DNA from 3 places in the Eisenbergiella sp. OF01-20 genome. Region 1 is predicted to be linked to each of the others. Evidence: predicted binding sites of a transcription regulator. Region 1 holds the regulator's gene; each other region holds the start of a gene.
The links. The regulator Rex, encoded in region 1, represses fermentation and respiration genes when NADH is low (regulators of the CRP and FNR family bind a similar motif). The targets are predictions, from matches to a motif close to ATTGTTAANTANTTAACAAT.

Region 1 (10,283 bases):
ATTGCCTGGAGGAAGGGATCAGCCCCAGATGCCATTTGGAAGACATTACGAGGGCGGATATTTACGGTTATGTGGTTCCCTTCTGCCTGGAACTGATGAAGCTTATGGAAGAATACCGGATCCCGATTAAAATCCGTGCCTGCGATACCATGGGATATGGAGTAAATTATCCGGGAGCGGTTATTCCCAGGAGTGTGCCCGGTATCATTTATGCCATCCATACCCATGCCGGAGTCCCCCATTCCCTGATTGAGTGGCACGGCCATAACGATTTTTATAAAGCGGTTGCCAATTCCACCACAGCCTGGCTGTATGGCTGTTCCGGTGTCAACGCCTCCCTGTTTGGTATCGGCGAACGTACCGGAAACACGCCCCTGGAGGCAATGGTATTCGAATACGCCCAGCTTAAGGGAGACTTAAACGGCATGGATACCACGGTTATCACGGAGATTGCCGAGTACTATGAAACAGAAATCGGCTACCACATCCCGGAAAGGACACCCTTTGTGGGAAAGAACTTTAATGTGACAAGAGCGGGCATCCATGCAGATGGCCTCTTGAAAAATGAAGAGATTTATAATATATTTGATACGGAGAAGTTTTTAAACAGGCCTGTTATCTGTGCGGTATCCAATACATCCGGACTTGCGGGCATCGCCCACTGGATCAACACCTATTACCGTCTCAGGGAAGAGGAGCAGGTAAGCAAGACCTCAGAACTGGTGCATGAAGTAAAGGACTGGGTGGACGAAGAATATGCCGGCGGACGTGTGACCGTACTGACGGATGAAGAGCTGATTAAAGTAATAGATGACGCCTGCGGAAAACTCGGCATAAGCCTGAACGGCGGCCAGAAAAGCGCAGCAGGAAAGCTGGACAGGTAAAATATGGGCGAGAGAGACGTAAAAAGTGAAGTCACGGATAAATATTCCCTCAGAGGCCGTGTGTTTCACAAACTCCGGGAGGATATCCTGAGCGGAAAATACAAAGAAAACGTGGAATTGCGGGAAGCGGCAATCGGCGAAGAAATGGGCGTAAGCCGTACGCCGGTGAGAGAGGCCTTCCGCCAGCTGGAACTGGAAGGGCTTCTGCAGATCATACCCAACAAAGGAGCCTATGTCACCGGCATTACAGTGAAGGACGTGAAGGATATCTACGCCATCCGTTCCCTTCTTGAAGGCCTGTGTGCCAGATGGGCAACGGAAAATATCAGCAGGGAACAGATGGAAGAGATGGAAGAGAACATTTACCTTTCCGAATTCCATGCCGGCAAAGGCCATGCAGAACAGCTGGCGGAGCTGGACAACCGTTTCCATGATATTCTTTACGAAGCATCCAACAGCAAAATGCTGGAGCATGTCCTGCGGGAATTCCATGAATATGTATTGCGTGTCAGGAAAAAAACATTGTCGGATGATGCCAGGGGCGTACAGTCCAATGCGGAACACCGCCAGATTATGGAGGCAATCAGACTGCGGGATGCAGATCTGGCCGAACAGCTTGCGAATGCCCATATCCGCAAAGCTTACCAGAATATGGTGAAAAGCGGACTTTACGAAGCCTATGAAGAAAATGAGTCCGGGGACAGTTCCCGGGCGGAACAGGAGACGTAAATAATGAATAAAATTGCGATGAACACCCCTTTAGTGGAGATGGACGGCGACGAAATGACCCGCATCCTGTGGAAGATGATCAAAGAGGAGCTTCTGCTTCCTTTTGTGGATCTGAAAACAGAATATTACGATCTGGGCCTGGAACACAGAAACGAAACCAACGATCAGGTTACCGTCGATTCTGCGGAAGCCACTAAAAAATACGGTGTTGCCGTAAAGTGTGCCACCATCACCCCCAACGGGGCCCGTATGAGCGAGTATCACCTGAAGGAAATGTGGAAAAGCCCCAACGGAACGATACGTTCCATTCTGGATGGTACGGTATTCCGTGCGCCGATTGTGGTAAAGGGGATAGAACCCTGCGTCAGAAACTGGGAAAAGCCCATAACCATTGCCCGTCATGCTTACGGTGACGTGTATAAAAATGTGGAAATGAAAATAGAGGGCGCCGGAAAAGCGGAGCTTGTATTCACCGGGAAAGACGGCAGCATTACCAGAGAGACTATCCATGATTTTAAGGATGCCGGCATTATTCAGGGTGTACATAATACAAAAGCTTCCATCACCAGCTTTGCCCGTGCATGTTTCCAATATGCGGTAAGCACAAAACAGGATTTGTGGTTCGGTACAAAAGATACAATTTCCAAAAAGTATGATCATACCTTCAAGGATATTTTCCAGGAAGTCTATGAAAAGGAATACAAAGAAAAATTTGAAGAACTCGGACTGGAATATTTCTATAGTCTGATCGATGATATAGTTGCCCGTATTATGAAGGCAAAAGGCGGATTTATATGGGCATGTAAGAATTATGACGGGGATGTAATGAGCGATATGGTTTCCTCCGCTTTTGGTTCCCTGGCTATGATGACTTCCGTTCTGGTTTCCCCGGATGGAATCTACGAATATGAAGCGGCTCACGGAACCGTCCAGAGACATTATTATAAATACCTGAAAGGGGAAGAAACATCAACAAACCCTGTGGCTACTATTTTCGCATGGACTGGAGCCTTAAGAAAACGTGGTGAACTGGATACCATTCCCGCACTTGAGGTATTTGCGGATAAGCTGGAGAAAGCGACCCTTGCCACCATCGAAAATGGGGTGATGACCAAAGACCTCGCTCAGATAGCGACGCGGAAGGATGTGACAGTTCTGAACAGCCAGGATTTTATAGCCGCAATCCGCAAGCAGCTGGAAGCCATTCTGTAACCCGTTTTTATGGAAACGAAGCCAGTAAAAACGGCAGCAAGATGAAACAACCGCTTGATTCCTTACAAAAAAGGTGTTACAGTATTACGTACTGGTACTTTAGAACACTAAGTAAGGGGCATAAGAAAAAATGAAAAAACTGATACAACAGATAGTAAAATTCGGCGTAGTTGGATTCCTCTGCTTTTTTATTGATTACGGGATAATGGTCGCTTTAACGGAGCTGTGCGGTATCCCATCCGTTATTTCCAGCGGGATTTCTTTCTCCGTTTCGGTAATTGTTAATTATATCCTGAGTATTACCATGGTATTTGAGGCGGACAAAGAGGCTAATAAGGCAAAGCAGTTTCTTATTTTCCTTATCCTGAGCATAATCGGCCTGGGAATCAACCAGCTGATCATGTGGGGCGGAACCTCATGGCTGGATCAGTATATGGAGCGTTCGTATATGCTGGTTAAAATTGTGGCTACAGCAGTGGTTATGGTCTATAATTTTATTACCAGGAAAATATTCATCGAGAAGAAACCGGAAAAAAACTGAGAACAGTTATTTCAGCGGAAGGTATGGCAGTAACGGTCATACCTTCCGTTTTTTTTTGACTCCGATGCGCAAAGCCGCATAATCCCAAATCTTTTCATTCCGCTCCGAAGCAAATACGGAAGGAAACCGGAAAGAATAAAGCAGACGCTGCATAAACTACATAAAAAAGGTTCAGGTCCTTTATATGCAGATATATGTAGTAAAACAGGGGGATACCCTGGCTTCCATAGCAGCGGCTTACCGGGCGGACATTTACGGACTCATTTATGATAACCAAATTCCTTATCCCTACCGGCTTGCCATCGGGCAGGCCCTTCTCATTACCGGGATTGACGATGCTCCGGCGGCGTCCTATGACGCCTATGTCAACGGTTATGCTTATCCGTTTATCGGGAATTATGTGCTGGAACAGACGCTGCCTTATCTGACTTCCCTCTCTGTTTTCTCCTATGGTTTTACCGCCGAAGGATATTTAATCCCGCCGGCGCTGGACGATGGGCCTATGATTCAGGCGGCTCTGGAAGCGGGAACGGCCCCGGTGCTGACTCTGACCCCCTTTGGCCCGGACGGACAGTTTAATAACTATTTGATTTCCGTTCTTGTGAATAATTGGGAGGTACGCAGTACCCTGATCCGGGAATTGCTGTATACCATAGAAGAGAAGGGCTTCCAGGGAGTGGATATAGATTTTGAATTTATCCTGGCACAAGACAGGGACAGTTTCACCTCTTTTGTGGCACAGGTGCGCTCGGAGGTAAATAAGCTGGGATATCCGGTATCCGTAGCCCTGGCTCCGAAAACCTCCGACACACAGACGGGGCTGCTCTATGAGGGAAAGGACTATGAGGGGCTGGGGGAGGCGGCAGACAGTGTACTGCTCATGACATATGAATGGGGATATACATATGGGCCTGCAATGGCAGTGGCCCCGCTGAATAAGGTGAGAGAAGTGGTGGAATATGCCATTACCAAAATACCGCCCCAAAAAATCGATTTGGGCATTCCCAATTACGGGTATGACTGGACGCTTCCTTTTGTAAGGGGGGAGAGCAGGGCCTTAACCATAGGGAATGTGGAAGCTGTGCAGATCGCCATAGAAAACGGAGCGGATATCCAATTTGATGAGACTGCGATGTCTCCCTGGTTCCGTTATAATATATATGGAACCGAGCATGAGGTATGGTTTGAGGATGTGCGCAGCCTTCAGGCCAAATTTGATTTGATAAAGAGCTATGGGCTGAGGGGAATGGGTTATTGGCAGATTATGCAGCTGTTCCGTGCAAACTGGATTTTACTGGACTATAATTTCAATATCAGAAAACGCTGAAGGCTTTGGGGCCGGTATTTCCGTAACCGTTCAGATGGTCCGGGCAAAAAGCCTGCCGGTTAATCCGACAGGCCTTCCCATTCTTCCATTTGAAGCAGGAGAGCTTCTTCCAGCCCTTCTTTTTCTTTGGTTAATTCCTGCAGCCTTGCTACGTTGGTGCAGACGTCAGGGCGGGTCATTTCTTCATCAATCTCCGCACTGCGTTTTTCCAGCCGTTCGATTTCTGCCTCGCAGCGTTTCAGGGCATTTTCCTTTTTGCGCTGTGCGGCCAGGGCTTCTTTTTGGGACTGCCAGTCCTGTTTCAGACTGGATTCGCCGCCGGAACGGATGGCCCCTTCATTTATCCCGGGCGTGGCATTGGAAGCGCTCCATGGAAGCGTAGCATTCCGGGAAGGGAGGGTTCCGCCGGTTTCCGGGGAGGAAAGGGTGGTTTCCGCTTTCTTTTCCAGATAATAATCATAGTTGCCCAGATATCCGGTAAAGGCACCGTTCTCCAGTTCCAGAATCCGGGAAGCGGTGCGGTTGATAAAATAACGGTCATGGGAGACATACAGCACGGTGCCGCTGTAGCTGTTTATAGCATCCTCCAGGATTTCTTTGCTCATGATATCCAGATGGTTGGTAGGTTCGTCCAGGATGAGGAAATTAGCCTCCGACAACATCAGTTTGGCAAGGGATACACGGCCCCGTTCTCCGCCCGAAAGCATTTTGATCTGTTTGAATACATCGTCCCCGGTAAAGAGGAAGGCGGCCAGAACATTCCGGATTTCCGTGTTGGTGAGAGTGGGATACGCATCCGATATTTCTTCAAATAAGGTTTTATCCGGATGAAGTACATGGTGCTCCTGATCATAATATCCGATGTGTACCTTGGAACCCAGCTTGATTTCCCCCGCATCCTGTTCCACGAGGCCGTTGATAATCTTTAGCAGGGTGGTTTTTCCGGTGCCGTTGTCACCGATGATTGCCACGTGCTCCCCGCGTTTCAGGGAAAAGAACAGATTGTCAAACAATTTTTCCGGCCCGAAGGCTTTTGCCAGTCCTTCCACCTGCAAACAATCATTACCGCTTATAATCTGGGGCGTGAGTTCCATGCGCATGTCCGCCCTCGTTTCGGAAGGCTTCTCCAGGACATCGATTTTCTGGAGCATTTTTTCCCGGCTTTCCGCCCGGCGGATGGACTTTTCCCGGTTAAAGGAACGCAGCTTTTCGATAACCGCCTCCTGATGCCTGATTTCCTGCTGCTGGTTCATATAGGCATTCCATCTGGCCGCACGCAGCTGTTCTTTTTTTACCGCATAGTCGGAGTAATTCCCATGAAAGACGGAGACCTCCGTGCTGTCTATTTCAATAATTTTATTGGCTATTTTATCCAGAAAATACCGGTCGTGGGAAACGATAAGTACTGCGCCCTTATAATTCAGCAGGTAGGTTTCCAGCCACGCGATGGAAGACATATCCAGATGGTTGGTAGGTTCATCCAGAATGATGAGATCCGGCTTGCGCAGCAGAAGCTTGCCCAGGGCAACCCGGGTTTTCTGCCCTCCGGAAAGCGTGGAGGCCTTTTTGGTAAATTCTTCCTCCGTAAAACCAAGTCCCTTGAGGACACCGGTGATTTCGCTTTTATAGCTATAGCCGTCCGCCTGTTCAAACTGATGCGTGTAGAGGGCATACTGTTCCATAAGGGCTGTGAGGGCCTCCCCCTGGACATGCTTCATTTCCAGCTCACAGCTTCGGATTTTTTCCTCCAGCCGGATGACGTCCCTTTTCACCTCCAGCAGCTCGTCATATATGGTATTTTCGCTGTTTGATTCGGCATTCTGTGCAAGGTAGCCGTAGGAGCGGTCCTTTCCGAAGATAACCTGTCCGCTGTCCGGATCCAGTTCGCCTACAAGGATCCGCAGCAGGGTGGTTTTGCCGGCACCGTTGATTCCTACGATTGCGGCTTTCTCGTGATCCTCTATATGAAAGGAGCAGTTTTTAAAAACCTGCTTTTCATGAAACGCTTTATTTATATTCTGACAGGATAGTATCATGGGAACACCTCTTTATATTGTTATTCTTGCATAGTACTTGTTCAGGAGAACCGGAACAGTTACAAGTTTACCGTTGAACGAACGCACTGTCAATTCAAACCGAACTAATTCATTGACATTTTTTTAACATATGATTATAATAAAACAGGATAGTAATTGAATTTTAATAATGGAGGCGTAATGAATTGGATAAAGAAATTTCTCAGGCAGTAATAGCACGTCTTCCCAGATATTTCAGGTACCTCGGCGAATTGAAGGACAGCGGTGTGGAGAGGATTTCCTCCCAGGAGCTGAGCAGGCTTATGCATGTGACCGCGTCACAGATCCGGCAGGACTTTAATAATTTCGGCGGCTTCGGACAACAGGGGTATGGCTACAATGTAGAGTATCTGTACTCGGAAATCGGTAAAATACTCGGGCTGGACAAAAAACATCACCTGATTATAATCGGAGCAGGCAACCTGGGACAGGCCCTGGCAAATTATATGAATTTCGAACGCAGGGGCTTTATTTTTACAGGCGTTTTTGATATCAATGAAAAGCTGCAGGGCAGGATGATACGCGGGATGAAGGTCCGGCCGATGGAAGAAATGCAGGAATTTGTCAAAGAAAACAATATCGATATTGCCGTTCTCACCATCCCCAAGGAAGGCGCAGCCGCGGCTGCGGAAAAGCTGGTAGGTATGGGGATCAAGGCTATATGGAACTTTGCCCATGTGGATTTGGATGTGCCGGCCAGCGTGCAGGTTGAGAACGTACATCTATCCGACAGTCTGATCAAGCTGTCCTATATGATTAACCAGTATGAAAATGAGCAGGAAATAAACGGGGAAGAGCGTCCGGAGGACAGGCGGTAAAGGGTCTGTAAAATGCGTCAGAGTATTTCACTCCGGACGCATTTTTGCATGAAAAACCGCATGTCCGGCCTGAAAGGAAAACAGAAATGGAATATCTGGTAACAGCAGAAGAAATGAAACGGTGTGACGGGAATACGATTAAGCATTTTGGGATGCCTTCCATGGTATTAATGGAACGGGCGGCCCTGGCGTGTGCCCGGGAGCTGCTCGACAGGGATAAGCAGCTGCAGGAAGCGATGCGCCCTTTTGGGCATGGTCCTGCCGGGAGAAGGACGCTGGTAGTGGCGGGAACCGGAAACAACGGCGGGGACGGCCTGGCAATAGGACGGCTTCTGCATCAGGCCGGGTTCCCGGTAGATTTCTGCCTGCCCGGCAATAAGGAGCGCTGTACGGAAGAAACCAAAGCCCAGCTGTCTGTCCTGTCGCGTTATGGACAGAAGGTCATGCGCAAACTTCCGGAAGGGGAATATGATATAATCATAGACGCTCTTTTCGGAATCGGCCTGACAAAACCGGTGGAAGGCGTATACGCGGAAGCGGTGGATTTTATCAACAGCCGGAATGCCTATGTGCTTTCCGTGGATATCCCTTCCGGCATTCATGCCGATACGGGGGAGGTTATGGGGTGCGCTGTGCAGGCGGATGTCACCGTGACATTTGCGTACCGGAAGCTGGGACTTGTTTTGTATCCGGGGACCCGGTATGCCGGGCGGGTGGTATGTGCCGATATCGGCATTACGGAAGAGAGTTTTTTGGGAACCCCGCCCCGGATTTTTACCTGCGGGAAGGAGGAAGCCGCCTGGCTGCCTCCCCGCCCGGAGGACGGAAACAAAGGGACCTTTGGAAAGGTTGCACTGCTTGCCGGCAGCAGGGGAATGGCCGGGGCCTGTCAATTATCCGCATCGGCGATCCTGCATACGGGAGCGGGGATGGTCCGGGTGGTTACGGAAGAAGGAAACCGGGGTATTTTGCAGAGTGCGGTGCCGGAGGCTATGATAACCGCCTATGGCCAATGGTCGGAAGCCTTTGAAAAGGAACTGCTGGATGTTTTTTCCTGGGCGGACGTAACCGCTGTCGGGCCTGGGCTGGGTAAGAGTGATGCCGCTCGCAGACTTCTGGAAATGGCGGTGGAGCATGCCAGGGGATCGCTGGTGGTGGATGCGGATGCCCTGAACCTGTTGGCGGAACAGGAGAGGCTGCTCGAAAAGCTTACGGCCATGCAGCAGGATCCGGAACAAAGGAGAACCCTGATCCTCACACCCCATCTGGGGGAATTCGGCCGTCTTGCCGGGAAGAAAATCCCGGAAATTCAAAAAGAAGCCATACCGCTGACCAGGGAATGGGCAAAAAAACTGCATGCCGCCATGATCTGCAAGGGAGCCCGGACATTGGTGGGCGGCCCGGACGGGGAAATGTATCTGAATATGACCGGGAACAGCGGTATGGCGACAGCCGGCAGCGGCGATGTGCTGACAGGAATCCTTGCCGGGCTGACTGCCCAGGGCATGGATGCCTTCCGGGCAGCTTGTACCGGCGTCTTTCTCCATGGCAGCGCCGGAGACAGGGCTGCACATAAGAAAAGCGAATACAGCGTGACGGCGGGAGCCTTGATTGAGGAGCTGGATAGGCTCATGCCTCAGCGGAATGCGGAAAAGGATTTGTGCACAGATGGGAGCATACATTATGAAAAACTATGACCGGGTTTGGGCAGCCGTAGATTTGGATGCGGTGAAGTATAATATGGTTCACATGAAAGAAAATATCAGGGAGGAAACGAAAATCATAGCGGTGGTCAAAACCGATGGCTACGGCCATGGTGCGGTTCCCATCGCCCATGAGATAGAAGATATGCCTTTCCTTCACGGTTTTGCGGTGGCTACCGTGGAAGAAGCCCTGATTCTCAGAGGGAGCGGAATCCGCAAACCGGTTCTGGTCCTGGGCTATACCTTTCCGTATTGCTATGAAAAGATGGCCCGGGAGGAAATCCGCCCCGCCGTATTCCGGGAAGATATGCTGGAAGAATTGGGGAAAGCCGGCACCGCCTGCGGGCGGCCTGTTAAAATACATATTAAGGTGGATACGGGCATGAGCCGTATCGGTATCCGGCCGGACGAGAGCGGCCTTGCCTTTGTCAGGAAATGTGTAGAAACGCCGGGAATAGAAATCGAGGGCCTTTTCACTCATTTTGCCAAAGCGGATGAAGCGGATAAAGCTTCAGCGAGAAAGCAGCTGGAAACCTTTCTTGCTTTTGCCGGACAGATTGAGGAGCGGCTGGGAATCCGGATCCCTGTCAGGCATTGCTCCAACAGTGCGGGAATCGTGGAACTGAAGGAAGCAAACCTGGATGTGGTGCGGGCGGGAATTACCCTGTACGGCCTGTGGCCCTCCTGTGAGGTGAAAAAGGATATCGTTTCCCTTCACCCGGTCCTGTCCCTGAAAAGCCGTATTGTATACATAAAAGAGCTGGAGGCCGGTATGGCGGTCAGCTATGGGGGAACCTTTGTTGCGAAGGAACCCATGCAGGTGGCTACCATACCTGTAGGCTATGGGGACGGTTATCCCCGAAGCCTTTCCAATAAAGGCCATGTGCTGATTCATGGAAAAAAAGCGCCGATCCTGGGCCGGGTCTGCATGGATCAGTTTATGGTGGATGTGACCGGGATACCGGAAGCAGCCCAGGGGGATGAAGTGACACTT
Region 2 (10,283 bases), on a different contig from region 1:
CCGTTTTTCCGCCCGCCTGCTGCGTCAGCAGGTAAATCACGTCAAACTGCTTGAACGTAGTGAATATGGTTATGACGACGGAGGGCGCGATGATAGGCCGGATCATGGGAATGGTAATGTACCGTGTTCTTGCCGTCCAGCCCGCCCCTTCCAGCAGCGCGCTTTCATAAAAGCATTTGTCCACACTCTGCAGCGCCCCGTCAATGATGGTTATCATAAAAGGCAGCGCCAGCCAAAGGTTTACCACCGTACAGCAAAAGAACGCCAGGGCATCCTTCGACAGCCAGCCCACCGGTTCCAGCCCCCATTTCACGAGCCACTGGTTCAAAAGCCCGAACTGGGAATTAAACATCCCCGTTTTCCAGAGCAGGATAGAAACATATCCGGGCATTGCCCACGGGAATATCAGCAGCGTTTTATACAGATTGCGCAGCCGCAGCCCGGGCAGGTTCAAAAGGCTGGCGAGAAAGAAAGCGATCACCAGCTGGGCAACCATATTTACGGCCGTCCACACGACCGTAAGCACCAGCGCCTGCAGAAACCCGCTGTCAAAAACCAGCAGGGCATCCCTGTAGTTTTCCAGCCCGATGATTTCGTAATCGAACCAATGGTATACATTCATATTTGTCAGGGATATGTAACCCGTATATATAATAGGAAAGACAACTATCAGCAGGATCAGAAGCAGTGACGGCGCCGACCATAGATATGCTGCGATTATCTTTTCTTTTTTTCCCTTTCGCTCCATCTGTGTACTCCCCCTTCCCGCACGGTCACTTCATCTGCCCGATCAGGCGGAGCGCTTCCTTCTGTGCACCGGCACAGCATTCCTCCACATCCCTGCCGCTCATATTAATATCCGCCAGCAGATTGCCTGCCACCGTCCACATAACATCCATTTCCGGACGGTTTGGCATGGGGACCGCATTTTCGGCCGTCTGCTTCATAGCCATCACCACATCATCGGAGGTGATTTCTTCCATGTCATAACAGGCCTCGCTTGCGGGGGCGCAGCCGCTGGCTTTTGCCAAATCCACCTGCAGCCGGGGATCCATCAGACTGCGCAGAACCTTTTCCACCGCTTCTTTTTTGGTTTCCCCTGCGTTCTTCAGCACCTGGATTCCCTGTACCCCGCTGTAGGGCGCCAGTGCCATACCGGTTTCCTCCACCACGGGCATGGGGGCAATTCCCAGATCCATTCCCGCCTGCCGTACGGTAGGCACCAGCCATGGACCCGCTATGGTCGCATGGGCTTTCCCTTCGCTGAAAAGGGTGTTAACCGTAGCGTATTCGCTCTCTCCGGGCATGAGATCCACAAACTTCTTATGATAGGCCAGCGCCTTCTCTGTCTGGGGCAGATCCAGTCCGGGTTCCCCCTGGTCATTCAGGAGATAGCCGCCGAAGCCGTGAATCCATCCGGCGCTGTAATAGGCCGTACTGTGCTGCTCCACGAACCCGTAATGACCGCCCTTTGTATTTTCCTGCATATAGGAATACAGTTCCTCCGTGGTACGGGGGACCTCCTCTTCCTTCATATACCGTTTGTTATACATAAACAGAAGTGTTTCATAGTACACCGGCAGCTGGTAAACCACATCCTGATAGGTGGCTGCCCGTATCGTCATATCCATATACGGATCCAGCTCTTCCCCGGGGATAAAATCGGTGACAGGCGACAGGATTCCCATTTCCGCATATACGCCGATCTTATCATGGGCGAAAAAATACATATCCGGCGCTGCCTTGGGATCGTTTCCCACCATCTTCAAGGCTTCGGTCAAATCACTTTTCCGCTCCAGCTTCACCGTCACCTCCGGAGCCAGCTGATCCAGCTGCTTCTGCAGTACCTGTGCCACCGCATCCTCTTTATCGTGCCATATGGTAATAACCGATGCATCCGCGGTATCTTTCCCGCTCTGGCTGCAGCCCCCCAGGGAGGCCGCAGCAATGATAAAGGCAAGGACCGCGCTTCGAATTCTCTTTTTCATACGCACCTTTCCGCCCTCATAAAGAGCTTTCCATTACGATTTTTTCTTCTTTATCAGCACCACAGCCGCTGCGGCGGCCGCGGCCAGCACAATTACCAGCACCGCCAACGGTATCCGGCTTCCGGTATCCTGTGCCGCCGGAAGATTTTCTTCTGCGGACGGTGCCTGTGTCGGTGCCGCCTGCGGCTGCTCCTGTGATTCCTCCGCCGCCGTCTGCAGTTCTGCATCCTTCTTCTCTGCCGTATCCCCGGGTTCTTCATAGGAAACCGCCACGTCCTCCGGGCTGTCCACCACCACCCAGATATCCTTTCCGGTATCCACAGAAAGATCCCCGGTCTGCACGCTTCCTTCCGATCCGTTCACAATCACGGAATTGATCCAACCCGGCACGGTTTTCTTCAGCCACCCGGAAGCGTCCTCCTCCAGTGGTTCCCCGGGCCATGCAGAAAAAGCATTGGTGCCGTCCGGCGCCGACCAGGCCCACAGGCACGGGGTATCCCAGTCCGCAGGAGCTTGCACCCACACCGTTATATCGGGAACTTCCTCCGCATCCGGATCCTCATAGCTGAAATCATAGCTTCCGTCCCCGTTCACCGTCAGCCACAGATCGGCGGGATCGATGGAAATATCCTCCGTCTGCACCTCGCCTCCGCCCGCATTGACGATAAGGGAATTCACCCATACAGGAAGCTTCTTTTCGTACCATCCGCTTTCCTTTTGTTCCAATGCTTCCCCGGGCCATGCCTCAAACACATTGGTGCCGTCCGGCGCCGACCAGGCCCACAGGCACGGATCCTTCCAGCTTTCCTCCACTTTTACGTGAACCGTGAATTTCTCCACATATTCCGGGATTTCCCCCTTCGTCTGCTGCTCAGTGAAAAGCTCCGTATTTTCCGCATCCGTAATGACAATCCAGGTATTCGTCCCCTCCAGCAGCAGCTCGCCGGTCTGCACATTTCCTTCGTTTGCATTGATGATCACATGATCCGCCCAGGAAGGGATCCATATATAATACCAGCCTTCATTTGCGCTGTCCGCATCCATTCCCTCTCCGGGCCATGCGGCAAACGCATTGTTCCCCTCCTCATCCCATGCCCAGATACAGGGGTTCTCCCAATCCTGCGGCACCTGGACGTATACCGCCGCCCTTTCTTCCCCCTTTTGGGCAAAGGCGGTGAGCGGCACTGCAAATACAGACAGCAGCGCAGCCAGGATAAACAGCCCCCAATTCTTCCATCGTTTCCGCATAACCCATCCTCCTCGTTTTTCTCTCTATCTTCCATATGGCTGCGGCAGGATCCTGCCGGGGAGACCTGATCGCCTCTCTGCCGGGACGCCTGCCAAATCCCCGTTTCCCATCCTTAAGGGAATCCGGATTGATTATGCTCCGATTTTAGCATTCCTCACTGCTGCCGGCAATCCGTATTTAGGTAACCGTTTACCTTATTTTTTGTTTATTCCATATATTTTTCCGTTTCTTTTTTAGATGATAAGTCCAATCATTTTTCCGTTTTAACTAATATACCAGAAATTTTGTGAATTTTTAACGAAACTGTTTCCTTTTTATTTCCTATTCCCCCGTTCCCCAAAATCCGCTTCCGGATGCTGACGCAAGCCGGCATGCTTCTCCGGCATCCGGCCTTTTTCCGCTTTTTCTCCGTCCGCCTTTTCTGTCCATAGCATTATCCAGGTCCGTCCGCTTTCCTGTCCATCGCATTATCCGGGTATGCCTTGCCGCGGGTCCGTCCATAATAGCCGCCGTCATAAGAATATTTACCGTATTTCCGGTAATACCTCCCGTTATACCCTTTGCCGCTCATGTTTACCTTATTCAGCACACATCCCAGGTTCCGGCATCCGGTCCTGTCCAGCTGCTCTTTAACCTGTTGGGCAAACCGGTAGCTGATCCGGTTATCTTCCACCACAAGAATATAACCGTCACAGCAGGATGCAATAACCGCTGCATCGATTACGTTTTCCAGCGGAGGTGTATCGATAATCACGTAATCAAACGTCCTCCTGAGTGTGTCCACCGCTCCCTGAAAGTAAGGGCTTCCTAAAAGCTCGCTGGGATTCGGAGGGATCGGCCCGGCAAAGGTAATATATAAATTAGGGATATCCGTCTCAAAATAAATGTCCTCAAACGGCATCTGACCGCTGAGGAAATTGGAAAGCCCGCTTTTCCCGCCACCGCCCTGGTATTTTTCAACCAGTGCGGACTTACGCAGATCCGCGTCCAGCAGCATAACCTTTTTCCCGTTATCGGCTATCGATTTCGCCAGATATACAGCTATCGTGGATTTTCCTTCATCCGGCGCACAGCTGGTGATTTCTATCACTTTATTTGTTTTCCCGCAGAACTCAAGATTGGAACGCAGCGTATGATAGGCCTCTTGCCTTCTGAAATCCAGCTCCTTAAGTCCGCGCAGTGTAATCCGGTGCATATGGGTTCCCTCCCTGACTGAATCTGTTATACCTGCTTATTTTCTTTTTTTGCTTTTGGCCGTCTTTCCTTCCTCATCCAGCGGTAGTACGGCCAATACACTCATGTTCAGATAACGCTCCACATCCTGGGCGCCTTTTATGGAATCATCCAACAGATAAACCAAAACCAGAATCAGTACCATTCCCGCACCGCCGGCCGCACCGCCCAGCAGCATATTCCGGGAAGTATCAGGGCTGTGCTGTTCCGGAGGCAAATCCGCATCTTCCACCATATTAACGGCTTCAATATCCATGACCTTCCGTATATGCTCTGCGGAAACATCCCTGATATAATCCGCGGTCTCCTTTGCCCTTGCCGGATCGGTATCCGTAACGGTAATGGAAAGGATCCGGGTATCCGCAGGATTCGCAACCGTTACCATCTCCTTCATGGCCTTATAGGACAGCCCCAGCCCCATATCCCTGGATACGGTTTCCAATACATATCTGCACTGGATAAGCTCGGCATAATCCTTCGTAAGCTGCGTCCCAAGCTGTAAATCAGAAGCGGTAACCGTATTGGAGTTCTCTCTGTTCAGAATATAAATCTTTGTGGTGGACTGGTACCGGGGGGTTATCAGAAAACGGCTGATTATAAACGCGGCCGCAGCGCCGCCTATCATCGCCAGAAGGATCAGCCACAGCCGGTGCAGAAGCATCCGCACCAGATCTCCCATATCTATTTCCCATTCCTCCTCACGCCGGCTGAACCCTCTGTTATCTTCCATGTTTTTCCCTCACTGTGCCCTTACAAGGCCCGCTTTGTTTCTCTCTGTTGTTTTTGCTGCACTGCCGCCCGGCAGTCCAACCGTATCGGTAAGACAAAATGGATCCGTACAGGCAACGCTATACAGATCCTATGTAACACTATAATCAAATGACGCAAATTAATATACAACGTTTAACTCATTTATACTATACCACACAAAACATGTCAAGCGCCCAGATATCCTCCGCATCTCTCATCTGCATGAGTGCAGAAAGCATTTGTAACCGTTCAGCCTGCTCTTGACCTTTATATATAGAAGTGTTATAATTTTAACAATGGGCTTTTGAGGGGGCACTGTGTCTTCCCGTGCCCGGTGAACCTGTTACCTGTTATACAAATTCAATTCTATTAAATGAGGTATGGACAAATGAGTACAAGTTTTGATGGACTGATTTCCAAAGTAAAAGAATGCGGACAAAAGACGGTTTCCGTTGCTGTGGCACAGGACAGCGCCGTTCTTGAAGCAGTGAGGGCCGCCAAGGACCGGGGCATTGCCAATGCCATTCTGGTTGGTGACGAAGATAAGATCAAGGCAATTGCCGGTGAACTGAAAATTGATGTTTCCGATTTTCAAATCATCAATGAGCCGGATGAATGGACTGCCGCCCTTACCGCCGTGAAGCTTGCCCATGACGGAAAAGCCGATATGTATATGAAAGGACTTCTGGAAACCAAAACCTTCTTAAAGAGTATTCTGGACAAGGAAGTGGGCCTGCGCACAGGACGCACTCTGTCCCATGTCTGTGTTTTTGATATCCCCGGTATTGAACAGCTTCTCTTCTTTACCGATGTCGCTTTCATGACCTATCCCACGCTGGAGGATAAGGTACATATTATTGAAAATACCGTGGAAGTGGCCCATGCCTGCGGCGTTCCCAATCCCAAGGTAGCCCCTCTGGCCGCCGTTGAGGTTGTGAATCCCAAAATGCCCGTTACCGTGGATGCCGCAGAACTGACGAAAATGAATGAAGAAGGAAAGATTACCGGCTGTATCGTAGACGGCCCTCTATCCCTTGACCTGGCTATCGACGAAGAGGCAGCCCGTCATAAAGGGGCAACCCACCGTAAAATCCAGGGAGATGCCGACGTCCTGCTCTTCCCGGATATCCATGCGGGAAATCTGGTTTACAAAGCTATCGTCCATATGGTTGACGGCGTAAAGAACGGCTGCATCTTAACGGGAACCAAGGTGCCCGCCATCCTGACCAGCCGCTCCGATTCCTTTGAAACAAAGGTCAATTCCATCGCTCTGGCCGCCGTGGTTGCAGAAGAACTGAACAAGACCCGCTGAGAACAGAACCGTTGTAATAGTTCAGATAAGTCTGGACTGTTCCGAAAAGTTACAACTTTGCGGCACAGCCGCTTGTGATTAGAAAAGGAGATCGAAAACTATGTCTTATAAGAGCTTAATCATCAATCCCGGTTCTACTTCTACTAAAATTGGTGTATTTGAGGATGAAACCCTTCTTTTTGAGGAAACCTTAAGGCACCCCACGGAAGAAATCTCCAAATACGCTTCCATCATCGACCAGAAGGATTTCCGTAAGGAAATTATCACGGACCTTCTGAAGGAGAAAAATTTTGATATCCATTCCCTTGATTTTATCGTGGGACGCGGCGGTCTGTTAAAACCCATTCCGGGCGGCACCTATAAGGTGAGTGACGAACTGCTTCATGACTTAACCATCGGCTACCAGGGGCAGCATGCCTCCAACCTGGGCGGTATCCTTGCCAGGGAAATCGGTGATTCCATCGGCGTTCCTTCTTTCATCGTGGATCCGGTTGTTGTGGATGAGCTGGAGCCTATTGCCAGATTTTCCGGCTGTCCCGAGCTTCCCAGAAGAAGCATTTTCCACGCATTGAACCAGAAAGCGGTTGCCAGAAGATACGCCAAGGAGTCCGGCATTCCCTATGATCAGCTGAACCTGATTGTGGTACACATGGGCGGCGGCTGCTCCGTGGGTGCGCACAGAGGCGGCAAAATAGTGGATGTAAACAATATCCTGGACGGCGAAGGCGCATTCTCTCCGGAGCGTGCCGGAACCGTACCCGCAGGTGATTTGGTTAAAATGTGCTTCTCCGGTAACTATACGGAAAAAGAAATTTATAAAAAGCTGGTGGGCGGCGGCGGCTTCAACGGTTATGTGGGAACCAACGATGCCCGTATCGTGGAAGACAAGGCACTGGAAGGCGTTCCGGAATATGTGGCCGTGCTGGATGCTTTCCATTACCAGATCGCCAAGGATATCGGAGCCATGGCTACTGTCCTGAACGGCAAAGTAGACAAAATCATCCTTACCGGCGGCATTGCTTATTCCAAGGTAACCTGTGAAGATCTGAAGAAGCGTGTCGGCTGGATCGCTGATTTTGTTATCTATCCCGGCGAGGATGAACTCCTTGCGCTGGCCCAGGGCGGCCTTCGTGTCATCAAGGGCGAGGAAGAGGCAAAAGCCTATTAAACGGCAGCACGCAAAAGAGGACGGAGAACGAATATGACGAAAAAAGAACTGGCAATTGCCAACCACGATAAGAAATACAACTGCTGCCAGGCCGTAGCCTGCTCCTTCTGCAAAGAAACCGGTGTGGATGAGGAAACGCTCTTCAGGGCCGGTGAAGCCTTCGGACTGGGCATGGGCGGAATGGAAGGGACCTGCGGCGCCATTTCCGGCGCGGTAATGCTGGCAGGCTTCCTTAACAGTGACGGACAACTGAACGATCCCAAAACAAAAGCCGATACTTACAGGCTTTCCAAGGAAATTGTGAAACGCTTCGAAGAAAAAAACGGCTCTACCATATGCAGGGATCTCAAAGGCGTGGATACCGGAAAGGTGCTCCGCACCTGTCCCGGCTGTATCGAAGATGCAGTGGAAATTGTCCAGGAGGTCCTGGGGCTGTAAATTCCTGCCTGTAATACAGGATCAAGAAGTGCCGGTCCGGCAAGTTTGCCCGGACCGGCACTTTTTATATAGTCAGAAAAGAAGGCATCCTGCACTGCTTAATTCAGCTCATATTCATCCGGTTCCCCATCCTTTTCCTTCCCCTCCGGCCAAAATCCTGCCGGTTCCAGCGAAACAGGGGAGAAAGGAATTCCACGAGAGGTTTCCAGGAAAATACCGCCACTAACAGAATGCTGAGAAGGAAGGCCGCCGCTTCTTCCTTCTCGATATAGCTGAAAAACTTACCTTTGCTTAACAGTTTGATAACGAACCCATGCAGAAGATATACCGGCATGGTATTCGCCCCTATATAAGACAGAAACGGGATTTTCCCCGCCGGTACACACAGGAGGAAAAAGGCAAGCCAAAGAAGGGCGGCACCTATACTCAGAATCCGGAACTGCCAGCCATAGTTTCCTTTTTCGTAGGAAACGGATCCATAAAACCACGCGGACTTGATGTCCTCCACATTTTGTCCGATCAGCCAGATAAAGGCCCCCAGAATTATACCGAGAACAAGGATTGCCGCGCCTTTCAGAATCCATTTTTTCCTTTTTCCCCATACGCCGTCCGGCTGTCCCGCCGCTTTCTGCAGCCCGCAGGTCTTTTCCCTGGCCTTCCTCTTTATGTCCCTGTAATAAACGCCGAGAAGGAAATACGGGAAAAATTCCACGATCCGGGATGCGGATAAAAAATATCCCGCTTTATCATCAAAGCCTATGAACACGCTGGCCGCCGCGGCCGCCAGAAGCATAAAGAGCTTTTTCTTCACTCCCTCCACCTGCACCAGCGGCAGCACCAGATTCCATACAATGATGGCAAACAGATACCACAGCAGCCAGTATGGGGTCGTATATTGTACATCCGCATCCTTTTCCAGGATCCGGTTGGAAAAAAGCAGATAAAGGGTCTGGAAAATCAGATAGGGATAAATCATGTTATTTTTTATTTTAACCGGGTTATACCGGGCGAATACCCCTGACACAAAGGCAAAAAGGGGCATATGGAAAGAATAAATCACCAGATACAGTACTCTTTCCGGCGAATTTTTTCCCATAAACAGCTCCAGCATATGTCCGAAAACTACGGAAAATATGAGCAGGCACTTCAGGTTATCCATCTGGTAATTTCTTCTGTCAATACCGTTTGCAGGCATGTGGGCCGCCCCCACTTTCTGTTCCATGTTAATCCTCCTGTGTTTGTGGTTCAAAATACGACCCCGCTGCGGACAGAGGATTTACCTCCGGGATGTCACGCTATAATTGTCTTTCCAACTATAGCCCTTTTCCTAACGGTTGTCCAGATGGAATATCCTTAAAAATTTTTAAGAATTTCTTAGCGGACAGAACATATTTACAACAAAAAACTTCCTCTTTTCCCGTTTTCAGGCTCCTGCCCCGGAAAGATGCCCAATCCAGATGACCACACGGAAAATACCGTCTCCATGGCTTATCTGCATCTGCCCGTCGTACAGCTCCACCACATCCTGCACCGAACGCAGCCCGTAGCCGTGCCCCTCCGTCTTTTCCTTCGTGGTCGCCAGCCTCCCTTTTACTTCCTTCAGCTCCCCGGCAAACGTATTTTCCACCTCAATGCATAAGGCATCGTTAAGCAGACGGGCTTTCAGGGCGAGCCTGCGGTTTTCCTTCTCCGGAATACAGGCGGCCGCCTCCAGGGCGTTATCCAGAAGATTGGCAAAAATGGTGCATAGACTCACATCGTCTATGTCATATATTTTTTTCAGTTCCATATTGACAAAGCAGGGGATTTCCTTTTCCTCCGCCAGATTGTATTTGGCGTTTATCACTGCATTCACCAGGCTGTTATCACAGAATTTACGGCTTCGGGCCGCCGAGGCGACATGCAGCTGCCTGAAATAATCCAGCGCCTTTCCATAATCCCCGGTTTCCAGGAAAGAGCCTATGATACCCAGGTGGTTGTTCATATCATGCCGAAGCTTGCGTATGGCAAGCTGGTTCTTTTCCAATTCTTCATAATAGGTCTGCCGCAGCTTCATATTTTCATTTTCCAGTTCCTGCCGGACGGCTCCGCCTATGTAAAGGCACAGCCAGATACAGCCCAGCCCCGTAATGATACAGGCAATGC
Region 3 (10,283 bases), 290 kb from region 1:
CGGCGTTTAACATTATGGTGGATTACGAGGACTCTGTCTTTTTCAGGGCAGGAGAAACCAGGAAAATAAAGGTAACTGTCACCAACTCCCATACCATGCGTCAGCAGCAGTGGGCGAAAATCAGCGTTTATATGCCCTCCGGAGTAGAGCTGCTGAATGGGAAGAGCTATACCCTTCCGCTGAATAATCTGTACGGATCCAAAGCGGAAGCGGAAATTGCGTTTCATACAGAAGGTTATGACGACGGAAAGCTGGAATTTGTGGTAGAGGTATCGCTGGAAGGACGACACTCTTCAGGGGCTGTAAAGGTAACACTGATGCGGGAGGCATAGTACTGTTCAGACTCATCGGAACGGTTGCGGAAGCATATAGTATAAGCCCATGGCCGGAAGGCCGTGGGCTTACGGTCTTTGCCGCGGGCACGGCAGATGGCAGGGGAGGCAGAATGGGAAATTCGCTGAAAGTAATGCTTGTGGATGATGAAGTGACAATATTGGAGGGGTTTAAAAGACTGTTCGACTGGAAAGCCTATGGCTGTGAGGTGGTGTGCGAGGCATGGGACGGGGTGATGGCGGTAAACCAGGCAAAAATATACCGGCCGGATATTATTGTTATGGATATCAATATTCCCATTATGTCGGGGCTGGAGGCGCTCCGGGTGATTCGGGATCAAAATGGGGAATGCGCCTGTATTATTGTGAGCGGCTATGATGAATTTGCATACTGCAGGGAGGCGCTGCGATTGCGGATAACGGATTATATTCTGAAACCGGTTGACTTCAGCGAGTTCGGCAGAGTGATCGAAGGCATAAAGCTGAAGCTGATAGAAAACAGATGCCCACAGGAAGGCAGCTGCGGAGAAAAGCCGGTATTCCAGCTTGCGGCTTATCTTCAGGAGCACCTTGCGGAGGATATCACCCTGCTGACCCTTTCGGAGGAATTCCATATGAACCCCTCCTATATCAGCCAGCTGTTTAAAAATGAGCTGGGTATGAAATATCATGATTACCTGACCCGTCTGCGTATGGATAAAGCAAGGACGCTTCTGGCTTCCACCGGAAAAAGCATTACGGAGATAGCAGGGGAGGCCGGATTCCGGGATTACCGGGTATTTACAAAGGTTTTTAAAAGTGCGGAAGGGGTATCCCCCACCGCTTTCAGAAACGGATTTTCAGTCAAATAGCCCGACATAAACATCGGGCTGTTTGGCCACAGGATTTGCTATTGACAAGTAAGGTTTATTATTATAAACTAGGTTTATAATAATAAACCTTACTTGCGTTCGGAGATAGATAAGGCCGGACGGCGCAGAAAGCAGGGAAGGTGTGCCGATGCGCACAGAAGGGAGCGAATATGGAAATACCAAGGATTCCGGATGGGGAATACCGGTTTGCACAGATCGTCTGGGATACAGAGCCTGTAAACTCCACAACACTGATAAAGCTTGCCGGGGAACGTCTGGGCTGGAAAAAAGCGACCAGTTATACGGTGCTTCGAAAACTTTGTGAGAAAGGGATACTCAGGAATGAAAACGCCACCGTTACCGCGCTTGTGAAGAAGGAAGCCGTCTGCAGACAGGAAAGCGAGCAGCTGCTGCACAGAAGCTTCGGTAATTCCCTGCCTGCATTTGTCGCGTCCTTTCTTCAGGATAAAAAGCTGACGCAGCAGGAGGCAGAGGAGCTGAAACGCCTGATCGACGCCGCCAGCCTGGGCGGGGATGAAAAGGAAAACAATTCATAATGTCCCGTACGATGGGAGGAGGCGTGAACATGTATGCAATTTTACGTATGCTGCCCCAAATGATAAATATGACACTTGCCGCGTCCTGTGCCGGCTTTGTGGTCTTACTGCTGCGCACGGTGCTCCGGAAGGTGCCGTCAGGGTATTTTTATGCGCTCTGGCTCCTGGTGTTCCTTCGTTTCCTGTGCCCCTTTACCCTGGAGTCTGCGGTAAGCCTGATTCCGGTAAGTCGGGACGCGGTAACCTATAAATCCATAGTCACTGCCGGGATCAATGCATATACGGGAATGAGTGCGGCGCTGCCTTCGGACAGTGTGCTCCGTACAATCCCGGCCGCCGCCGGGCGGATGGGGGTGGACCACGGGAAGCTGTTCATGGGGGGCTGCACAGCGGTATGGCTTGCGGGAATGCTTGTGTTCCTGGCTGTTGCGCTGCGTTCCTGTCTGCGCCTGAAAAAGCAGGTGTCGGAAGCTGTTCTTCTGTTTCCGAAAGAAAAGGGGCAGGCCCGTGTATATGAAAGCCAGCAAATCACTTCCCCTTTTCTGCTGGGGTTTGTACGGCCTGCGGTTTATCTGCCTGCCGGGATGAAGGAGAGTGAAAAACAACACGTGCTTGCACATGAATACCAGCATATACGGCGTAAGGATTATCTGATAAAGCCGGTTTGTTTTCTTGCTGCTGTGCTTCATTGGTTCAATCCGCTGGTCTGGCTTTTTTTCCGGTTTATGACGGAGGATATGGAACGTTCCTGCGACGACGGCGTATTGCGGAATATGACCGCACAGGAACGTGCAGGGTATGCACAGACCCTTTTACGCCTGGGGCTTCGTAATAATGGGCTGGGGTATATGCTGCCGGCGGCTTTTGGGGAAAGCAACACAAAAAAACGTATTTCCCATATTCTTAGCTTCCGTAAGCCTTCCGGCTGGCTGTGTGCCGCAGCGCTGCTTCTTGTGGCGGCGGCGGGCGTAATGCTTCTCACTTCTCCGGCGGCCGGAAAAGGAGGTGCGCAGGAAGAAGAAAGCACACAGGAAGAAAGCACCGTAACGGCCGGTCCTCTGGAAGGAGAGGCGCTGGCGGCCGGGCTGTCGGATAACAGAAATCCGTATATAGGGGATCACATCAGGGATGCGGCACTGTTCGGGATGCTTCCGGTTCCGGAGGTATTGGAATACCGCAAAATGGAACTGCAGACGACGCAGGAGCCATATGAACTGATTATGGTTTACCGCCTCCGGGAAAATGCGGAAATGCCGGGAAAGGAATGGAGCTTCTCCAACGCGGCTCTACTATTTGCCTCCATCGAAAATGCCGGAAAAATCAGCTGCGCCGTAGAAAAAGGAGCGGAGGAATACCGTATTACTTATGACAGGAGTGAGGCGGAAGCTGTTTTCGGCCCGCTGTACGCGTATTCTGCCGATACGGAAAAAATGGCTGAACTGCAGAGGCTGCTTTCCGCATATCTGGAGAACGGAATGACCATATCCCTTGGAGAGGAACGGATATACGATCTGGATTCCGAAGGAAACAGGACTCTGCGTGAGACGGCAGCGGAAACTTCGGAGGAACCGGCTTCGGAAACGGAAACGGGGCAGACGGAGCACGCGTCCGTCCGGATGGAACTGGACAAAGACGTGTATTCCCTGAAGGAGCCTGTTCTGACTATGACGATAACCAATCTGTCGGACTATAATCTGAACTTCGGTGATCCTTATGATTTGATGAAGGAAGAAAACGGGGAATACCGGCTTGTCCCGATGAAAGAAAATACCGGCTGGCATGATATATTACATGTGCTGGAGCCGGGGGAAGAAAAGGAACAGGAAATGGATATAAGCCTGGTTTATGGAGAACTGGAACCCAGTAATTATTGCATTAACAAGTCGGCTGCTCTGGAAAAAGAGGACGGGGAAGAGGATCCCGTCATACTTCTCAATATCCCTTTTGTATTATATTAAGGATCAAGCGGAAAAAACCTGGGACTGCCGGAGCATGTAAACGTGCTGCCGGCAGTTTTTAATCGGATTTGTTTAGAATGAACGTATTTTGAATATTTATAAGAAGGGTACAGGCACAATTGGTATGCGGATTTATACATTCAGACGCTGCGTTGTAAAATATATATGAAAATGCGGAAAAATAATTGAGAATTTTAATCAATAATGCTAGCGGAGCGGAAAAGAATATGTTATAATTTTAACAGTTATGCGGCCGTACATTTTATCCTGCCGGCCGCATACGGAACGGATGGGCTGTCTGAGGGGAACGGCCCGGCCTGTGCCGGCAGGGAGCCGGTACGGAAAACGAGAAGGAAAGGGGAAGTTACATTTCAATGAGCCGACTGAAAATCAGCACACCTGACCGTGCCCAGTTAACTGTGGAACGGTTATACAAGGATCTGGAACGTCATATTGTTGCCAGCCCGCCGGGATTATGCCCGGTCGATCTGCAGCTGTCCTTTTTGAAGCTGTGCCACGCACAGACCTGCGGCAAATGTGTGCCCTGCCGAGTGGGCCTGCTGCAGCTTCAGAATCTGCTGGAACAGGTTCTGGACGGGACCGCCACTATGGATACACTGGCCCTTATTGAGGAAACCGCGAATAATATCACGGATTCCGCAGACTGCGCCATCGGTTTTGAAGCCGCCCATATGGTTCTGGCGGGGCTTCAGGGCTGCAGAGATGATTATGTTTACCATATTGAGCACGGTAAGTGCTCTTATTCCATCAACCAGCCGGTTCCCTGTGTGGCGCTGTGTCCGGCGGGGGTTGATATTCCGGGCTATATCGCCCTGGTTGGAGAGGAAAGATATGCGGATGCTGTTTCCCTCATCCGTAAGGACAACCCTTTTCCCACGGCATGTGCCCTGATCTGTGAGCATCCCTGTGAAGCCAGATGCCGCAGGAACATGATTGACAGCTCCGTGAATATCCGGGGACTGAAACGGATGGCGGTGGATAATGCCCGGGCCAATACGGTGCCTGTGCCGCCGAAGGCTCCGTCCACCGGAAAGAGGATCGCTATTGCCGGCGGCGGCCCCGGCGGCCTGTCTGCCGCTTATTACCTGGAGCTGATGGGGCATCATGCGGTGGTGTTTGAACAGAAAAGCAAGCTGGGAGGCATGCTGCGCTATGGGATTCCTAATTACCGGTTCCCAAGGGAGCGGCTGGATGAGGACATTGAAGCCATTTTGTCCACCGGTGTGGAAGTACATACCAATGTCAATATCGGAAATGGGGAGGAGGACATTCCCCTGAGCCGGCTCAGAGAAGAATTTGATGCGGTTTATATCGCTATCGGCGCCCATACCGATAAGAAGATCGGGATGGACGGAGAGGACGTGGGCGGCGTGATTTCGGCCGTGGAAATGCTCCGCAATATCGGCGACGGGAACCCGCCTGATTTTACCGGTAAAAGGGTAATCGTGGTAGGGGGCGGCAACGTGGCTATGGACTGTACCCGTTCGGCGTTACGGCTTGGGGCCGATAAGGTGGGGATAGCCTACCGGAGGCGCCAGAATGATATGACGGCGCTGCCGGAGGAAGTGGAAGGCGCGATTGCAGAGGGTGCCGAACTTTACAGCCTGAAGGCCCCTGTGCGCGTGGAAGCGGGCGAGGATGGAAATGTGGCGGCTCTCTGGGTGCAGCCTCAGATAATAGGGCCTATTGATGCCTGGGGACGTGCCCGTCCGGTACAGGCCAATGTGGAATTAAAAAGGATACCCTGCGATGTTGTTATCGTTGCGGTCGGCCAGGGAATTGAATCCCGCCATTTTGAAAATTCCGGCGTGCCGGTACACCGCGGTACCATTGAAGCGCTTGCGGAATCCAGTGTCAGGGATATCCCCGGCATCTTTGCGGGAGGGGACTGCGTAACCGGCCCGGCTACGGTAATACGCGCCATCGCGGCGGGAAAAGTTGCCGCGGCTAATATTGACGAATACCTGGGGTATCATCATGTGATTTCCTGTGATGTGGAAATCCCTCAGGTGACCTATGCGGATAAAAAGCCCTGCGGCCGTGTGAATATGGAAGAACGGGAAGCCGGCGAAAGGAAATGTGATTTCTGTGAGATTGAACGCTGCATGACAAAGGAGGAGGCCGCACAGGAAGCGGGCCGCTGTCTCAGGTGTGATCATTACGGATATGGAAATCTGAAAGGAGGCCGCGCGGCAATATGGTAACACTGACAATAGATAACAGAAAAATCAGCGTGCCGGAAGGTACTACAATCATGAAAGCGGCTGCGTCCGTTGGGATTATGATTCCCCATCTTTGCTATCTGGAGGGTATAAATGAAATAAGTGCCTGCAAGGTGTGCGTGGTGGAGATGCAGGGCAAAACCAAACTGATTACCGCCTGCAACAACCCGGTGGAGGAAGGGATGGTGCTTTATACCAATTCCCCCAAGGTACGTTCGGTGAGAAGGACAAATGTGGAATTGATCCTTTCCCAGCATAACAGCAACTGTGCCACCTGCGTGCGCAGCGGGAACTGTAACCTGCAGAAACTGTCCAATGATCTGGGGATTATCGATATCCCATATAAAAAAGAAATCATGGAAATGCCCTGGAACCGGGATTTCCCTCTGATACGGGATTTCAGTAAATGTATTAAGTGCATGCGCTGCGTGCAGATATGCGACAAGGTACAGGATCTGCATATATGGGATGTGCAGAACACAGGGTCCAGAACAACGGTGGATGTGTCACAGAACCGTATCATAGAAGAATCCGACTGCAGTATCTGCGGGCAGTGCATCACCCACTGTCCCACAGGGGCGCTGCGCGAAAGGGATGATACGGCCGGAATATTCCGTGCGCTGGCGGATCCGGAAACCGTTACCGTTGTCCAGGTGGCACCTGCGGTGAGAGCGGCCTGGGGCGAGGCCCTGGATTTGCCGGCTTATATGGCAACGGAAGGGAGAATGGTTGCCGCCCTCAAAAAAATAGGTTTCGATTATGTATTTGATACCAATTTTTCAGCGGATCTCACTATCATGGAAGAAGGCAATGAGCTGCTCGCAAGACTGGCGGATCCGGAAGAGAAGAGATGGCCCATGTTCACCTCCTGCTGCCCGGCCTGGGTGCGTTTTATCAAATCCCAGTACCCGGAAATGGCGGCGCATCTGTCCACCGCCAAATCCCCCCAGCAGATGTTCGGTGCCATAACCAAAAGCTATTTCGCCGGGAAAACAGGAGTGGATCCGGAAAAGATCTGCAGCATCTCCATCATGCCCTGTGTGTCTAAAAAGATGGAAGCCGTCCTGCCGGATATGTACAGTGCGGGAGCGGGGGCCGATGTGGATATTGTTCTGACGACCAGGGAGTTTGCCAGGCTTGTAAAAGCGGAGCATATCGCCCCGGCTCTCCTTACGGAAGAGGCCTTTGATTCCCCCCTGGGAGAAAGCACCGGCGCCGGTGTGATTTTCGGCGTGACGGGCGGCGTTATGGAAGCCGCCCTGAGAACAGCCTACTATTGTGTGGAAGGTGTAAACCCTCCTCCGGATACCTTTTCCGATGTAAGGGGATATGAAGGGAGAAAGGAGGCCACCTTTACCTTGGGAGGAAAAACGCTTCGTACCTGTACGGTCAGCGGGCTTAAGAATGCCAGGGATCTGATGGAGGATATCCGGTCGGGAGCCGTCCGGTATGATTTTGTTGAGGTCATGGCCTGTCCCGGCGGCTGTGTGGGAGGAGGAGGCCAGCCGATTCTCGACGGCGCGGAGATGGCGGATGTCCGCGGGCCGAAGCTTTATAAGCTGGATACCCAGAGACCGCTGCGTTTTTCCCATGATAATCCGGAAATCAGAAAGCTTTATGAGGACTATCTGGGCAAACCGCTGGGAGAAAAAGCGCATCATCTGCTGCATACCCACGGGTAAAATCTAAACAAAATGCTTGACAGCGCAGGAAGTCCCACAGTATAATAAAACGGATTCGTAGAAGGAAAGGACAACACCCTTATACCACGGGTGTTGTCTTTTTGTGTGAAAAGCTTGAAATAAAGGAAGGATTTTTTGAATGGAAATAACGAGATACCAGGACGCAGCAATTGATTCCCGCATACTTCGTGCCGTGGAGGAAATGGGTTTTGTAGACATGACACCTATACAGGAGCAGGCAATACCCGTATTATTGGAAAGAAAAGATGTAATTGGCCAGGCACAGACGGGAACCGGTAAAACAGCGGCCTTCGGAATCCCGGTTATACAGAATACAGATCCGGATAACAGGAACCTGCAGGCGGTGGTTCTGTGCCCGACCAGGGAGCTGGCGATTCAGGCGGCGGATGAGATGCGCCGTTTTGCAAAATATATGCATGGAGTCAAGATTCTCCCCATTTACGGAGGGCAGGATATTAACCGCCAGATAAAGGCATTGAAGGGCGGTGTTCAGATTATTGTGGGAACCCCGGGCCGCGTGATGGATCATATGCGCCGCCATACCCTTAAAATGGAGCAGGTGAACATGGTGGTTCTGGATGAGGCTGACGAAATGCTGAATATGGGCTTCCGCGAGGATATCGAAACTATCCTTCAGGGAATCCCCTCCGAACATCAGACTGCATTGTTTTCCGCAACGATGCCCAAGCCGATTCTGGAAATCACGGATACCTATCAGAAGGATGCGGTATATCTGAAGATGACAAGGCAGGAACTGACCATTCCTCTTGTGAAGCAGTATTATTACCGGGTTAACAGCCAGATTAAGGTGGAAGTGACAAGCCGCCTGCTGGACTATTATGGCATACAGAGATCCCTCATTTTCTGCAATACCAAGAGAATGGTGGATGAGCTTTCCGAGACTTTGAAAAACAAAGGCTATGCTGCAGAAGGCCTGCATGGGGATCTGTCCCAGAACCAGAGGGATACGGTGATGAACCGTTTCCGCAGCGGTAACCTGCAGATATTGATCGCCACGGATGTGGCCGCCAGAGGAATTGATGTGGACGATGTGGAAGCCGTATTCAATTATGATCTTCCGCAGGATATCGAGTATTATGTGCACCGCATCGGACGTACCGGCAGAGCGGGAAGGGAAGGACGTTCCTTCACCTTTGTTTCCAACCGGGAGATGTACCGGCTCAGGGACATTGAAAGAAGCTGCAAAACCACGATACAGGAAAGGAAAGTTCCTTCTGCATCGGATATAGTTTCCATTAAAGCAGAAAAAGCGCTCCGTGAGGCGTTTGACCTTTTGGAAGGGGATTCCCTTAAGAACCTGACGGAAATGGTGGAAAGAAAAATCGAAGATTGTGAATACAGCGCCGCAGAGCTTGCTGCCGCGTTCCTGAAGCTTCAGATGGGGGAAGAACCCCAGGAAATAGCAGAGGTGCTTCCGGAAAGAAGACGGAGTTATGCAAAAGGCAGCCGGGATTTCCGCGACGGACGCCAGGACAGGGGCAGAAGCAGGAATGCCGGAAGTTCCGATGGCAGACGGCAGCGTTTCTCTGATGACAGAGGCGGAGAACGACGCAGATACAGAGATACCGCTTCCGGAAAAGATACGAGGGGCGAACGGAACCACGGTTCCGAACGGAACTACAGTTCCGGGCGCAGCTATGGCACCGGACGCCGTCAGGCGGAAAACGCCGGACACAGGGAAAAAGACAGACGCATCGGTTGATTATAGGGAAAACAGCGAGCTGCTGCCGGGAAATAGCCTGGCAGCGGCTTATTTTTTCGAAGATCTTTCATAAACAGGAAGTGGGGCGGAATACCTTTAAGAAAAGAATTTTTTTTGTTTATGGAGGAAACTTATGTTACAATTAATGACGGACGGAATCCTGCGGTTCCTGGCAAACCAGCCGCAGGCTTTTGCCCACGTAAGAGGGTCTGAGAGCTTCCCTGACGTGCAGGGCCTGGTTACTTTTTATGATTTTTTGGATGGGACCATTGTTATGGCGGATATTTCCGGACTGCCGGATTCGCAGGAACCCTGTGAAAGAAAATTTTATGGATTCCATATTCATGAAGGAGCGGCCTGTACCGGGAATGAAACGGATCCTTTTGCGGATGCCGGAGCTCATTATAACCCGGACGGCTGCCCCCATCCAGCCCATGCAGGAGATATGCCTGTGCTGGAAGGAAACAGGGGAAGGGCCTGGCTGTCCTTCTACACGGAACGCTTTACTCCCGCCCAGGTCAGGGGCAAAACGGTGATTGTGCATGACATGGCGGATGACTATCATTCCCAGCCCTCCGGGGATTCCGGGCAGAAGATGGCCTGCGGGATTATCCAGTGAGCTTGCGTGGGAAAAAAAGAACGTGTATAATACCAATAATATGCTTATTTTAGTGAATACGAAACGAGGAAAATATGAACGATAACAATAGTCAGGAACGCTTAAACAAATATCTGGCCGACTGCGGGATTTGCTCCCGCAGGGAGGCCGACCGCATGATTGAGGCCGGCAGGGTTATGGTGAACAAAGCTCCTGCATCCATGGGAATGCGGGTTTCCGGTACGGAAGATATCACGGTTGACGGACGGCTGCTGGATAAAAAGGATCGTAAGGTAGTTCTTGCTTACTACAAACCGG

Region 2: the regulator Rex is predicted to act here: its motif matches at 5,499-5,518, upstream of ptb (phosphate butyryltransferase).
Region 3: the regulator Rex is predicted to act here: its motif matches at 3,925-3,944, upstream of DXA36_RS02300 (NAD(P)-binding protein).

The regions. Positions count from the first base shown of each region.
Region 1 is NZ_QUES01000001.1:753,664-763,946, reverse strand. Features, by position in the region: gene DXA36_RS03710 (2-isopropylmalate synthase) at 1-884, shown strand, start outside; gene DXA36_RS03705 (GntR family transcriptional regulator) at 888-1,613, shown strand; gene DXA36_RS03700 (NADP-dependent isocitrate dehydrogenase) at 1,617-2,825, shown strand; gene DXA36_RS03695 (GtrA family protein) at 2,956-3,366, shown strand; gene DXA36_RS03690 (glycosyl hydrolase family 18 protein) at 3,551-4,693, shown strand; gene DXA36_RS03685 (ABC-F family ATP-binding cassette domain-containing protein) at 4,753-6,729, opposite strand; gene DXA36_RS03680 (redox-sensing transcriptional repressor Rex) at 6,915-7,586, shown strand; gene DXA36_RS03675 (NAD(P)H-hydrate dehydratase) at 7,673-9,283, shown strand; gene alr (alanine racemase) at 9,270-10,283, shown strand, end outside.
Region 2 is NZ_QUES01000022.1:12,766-23,048, reverse strand. Features, by position in the region: gene DXA36_RS21360 (carbohydrate ABC transporter permease) at 1-748, opposite strand, end outside; gene DXA36_RS21355 (extracellular solute-binding protein) at 774-1,988, opposite strand; gene DXA36_RS21350 (starch-binding protein) at 2,022-3,236, opposite strand; gene DXA36_RS21345 (polysaccharide biosynthesis tyrosine autokinase) at 3,671-4,432, opposite strand; gene DXA36_RS21340 (YveK family protein) at 4,469-5,200, opposite strand; gene ptb (phosphate butyryltransferase) at 5,609-6,532, shown strand; gene buk (butyrate kinase) at 6,633-7,700, shown strand; gene DXA36_RS21325 (C-GCAxxG-C-C family protein) at 7,734-8,138, shown strand; gene DXA36_RS21320 (acyltransferase family protein) at 8,242-9,360, opposite strand; gene DXA36_RS21315 (sensor histidine kinase) at 9,562-10,283, opposite strand, start outside.
Region 3 is NZ_QUES01000001.1:459,353-469,635, forward strand. Features, by position in the region: gene DXA36_RS02280 (ADP-ribosylglycohydrolase family protein) at 1-332, shown strand, start outside; gene DXA36_RS02285 (response regulator transcription factor) at 446-1,183, shown strand; gene DXA36_RS02290 (BlaI/MecI/CopY family transcriptional regulator) at 1,354-1,740, shown strand; gene DXA36_RS02295 (M56 family metallopeptidase) at 1,770-3,698, shown strand; gene DXA36_RS02300 (NAD(P)-binding protein) at 4,073-5,923, shown strand; gene DXA36_RS02305 (NADH-dependent [FeFe] hydrogenase, group A6) at 5,917-7,623, shown strand; gene DXA36_RS02310 (DEAD/DEAH box helicase) at 7,763-9,367, shown strand; gene DXA36_RS02315 (superoxide dismutase family protein) at 9,501-9,986, shown strand; gene DXA36_RS02320 (pseudouridine synthase) at 10,061-10,283, shown strand, end outside.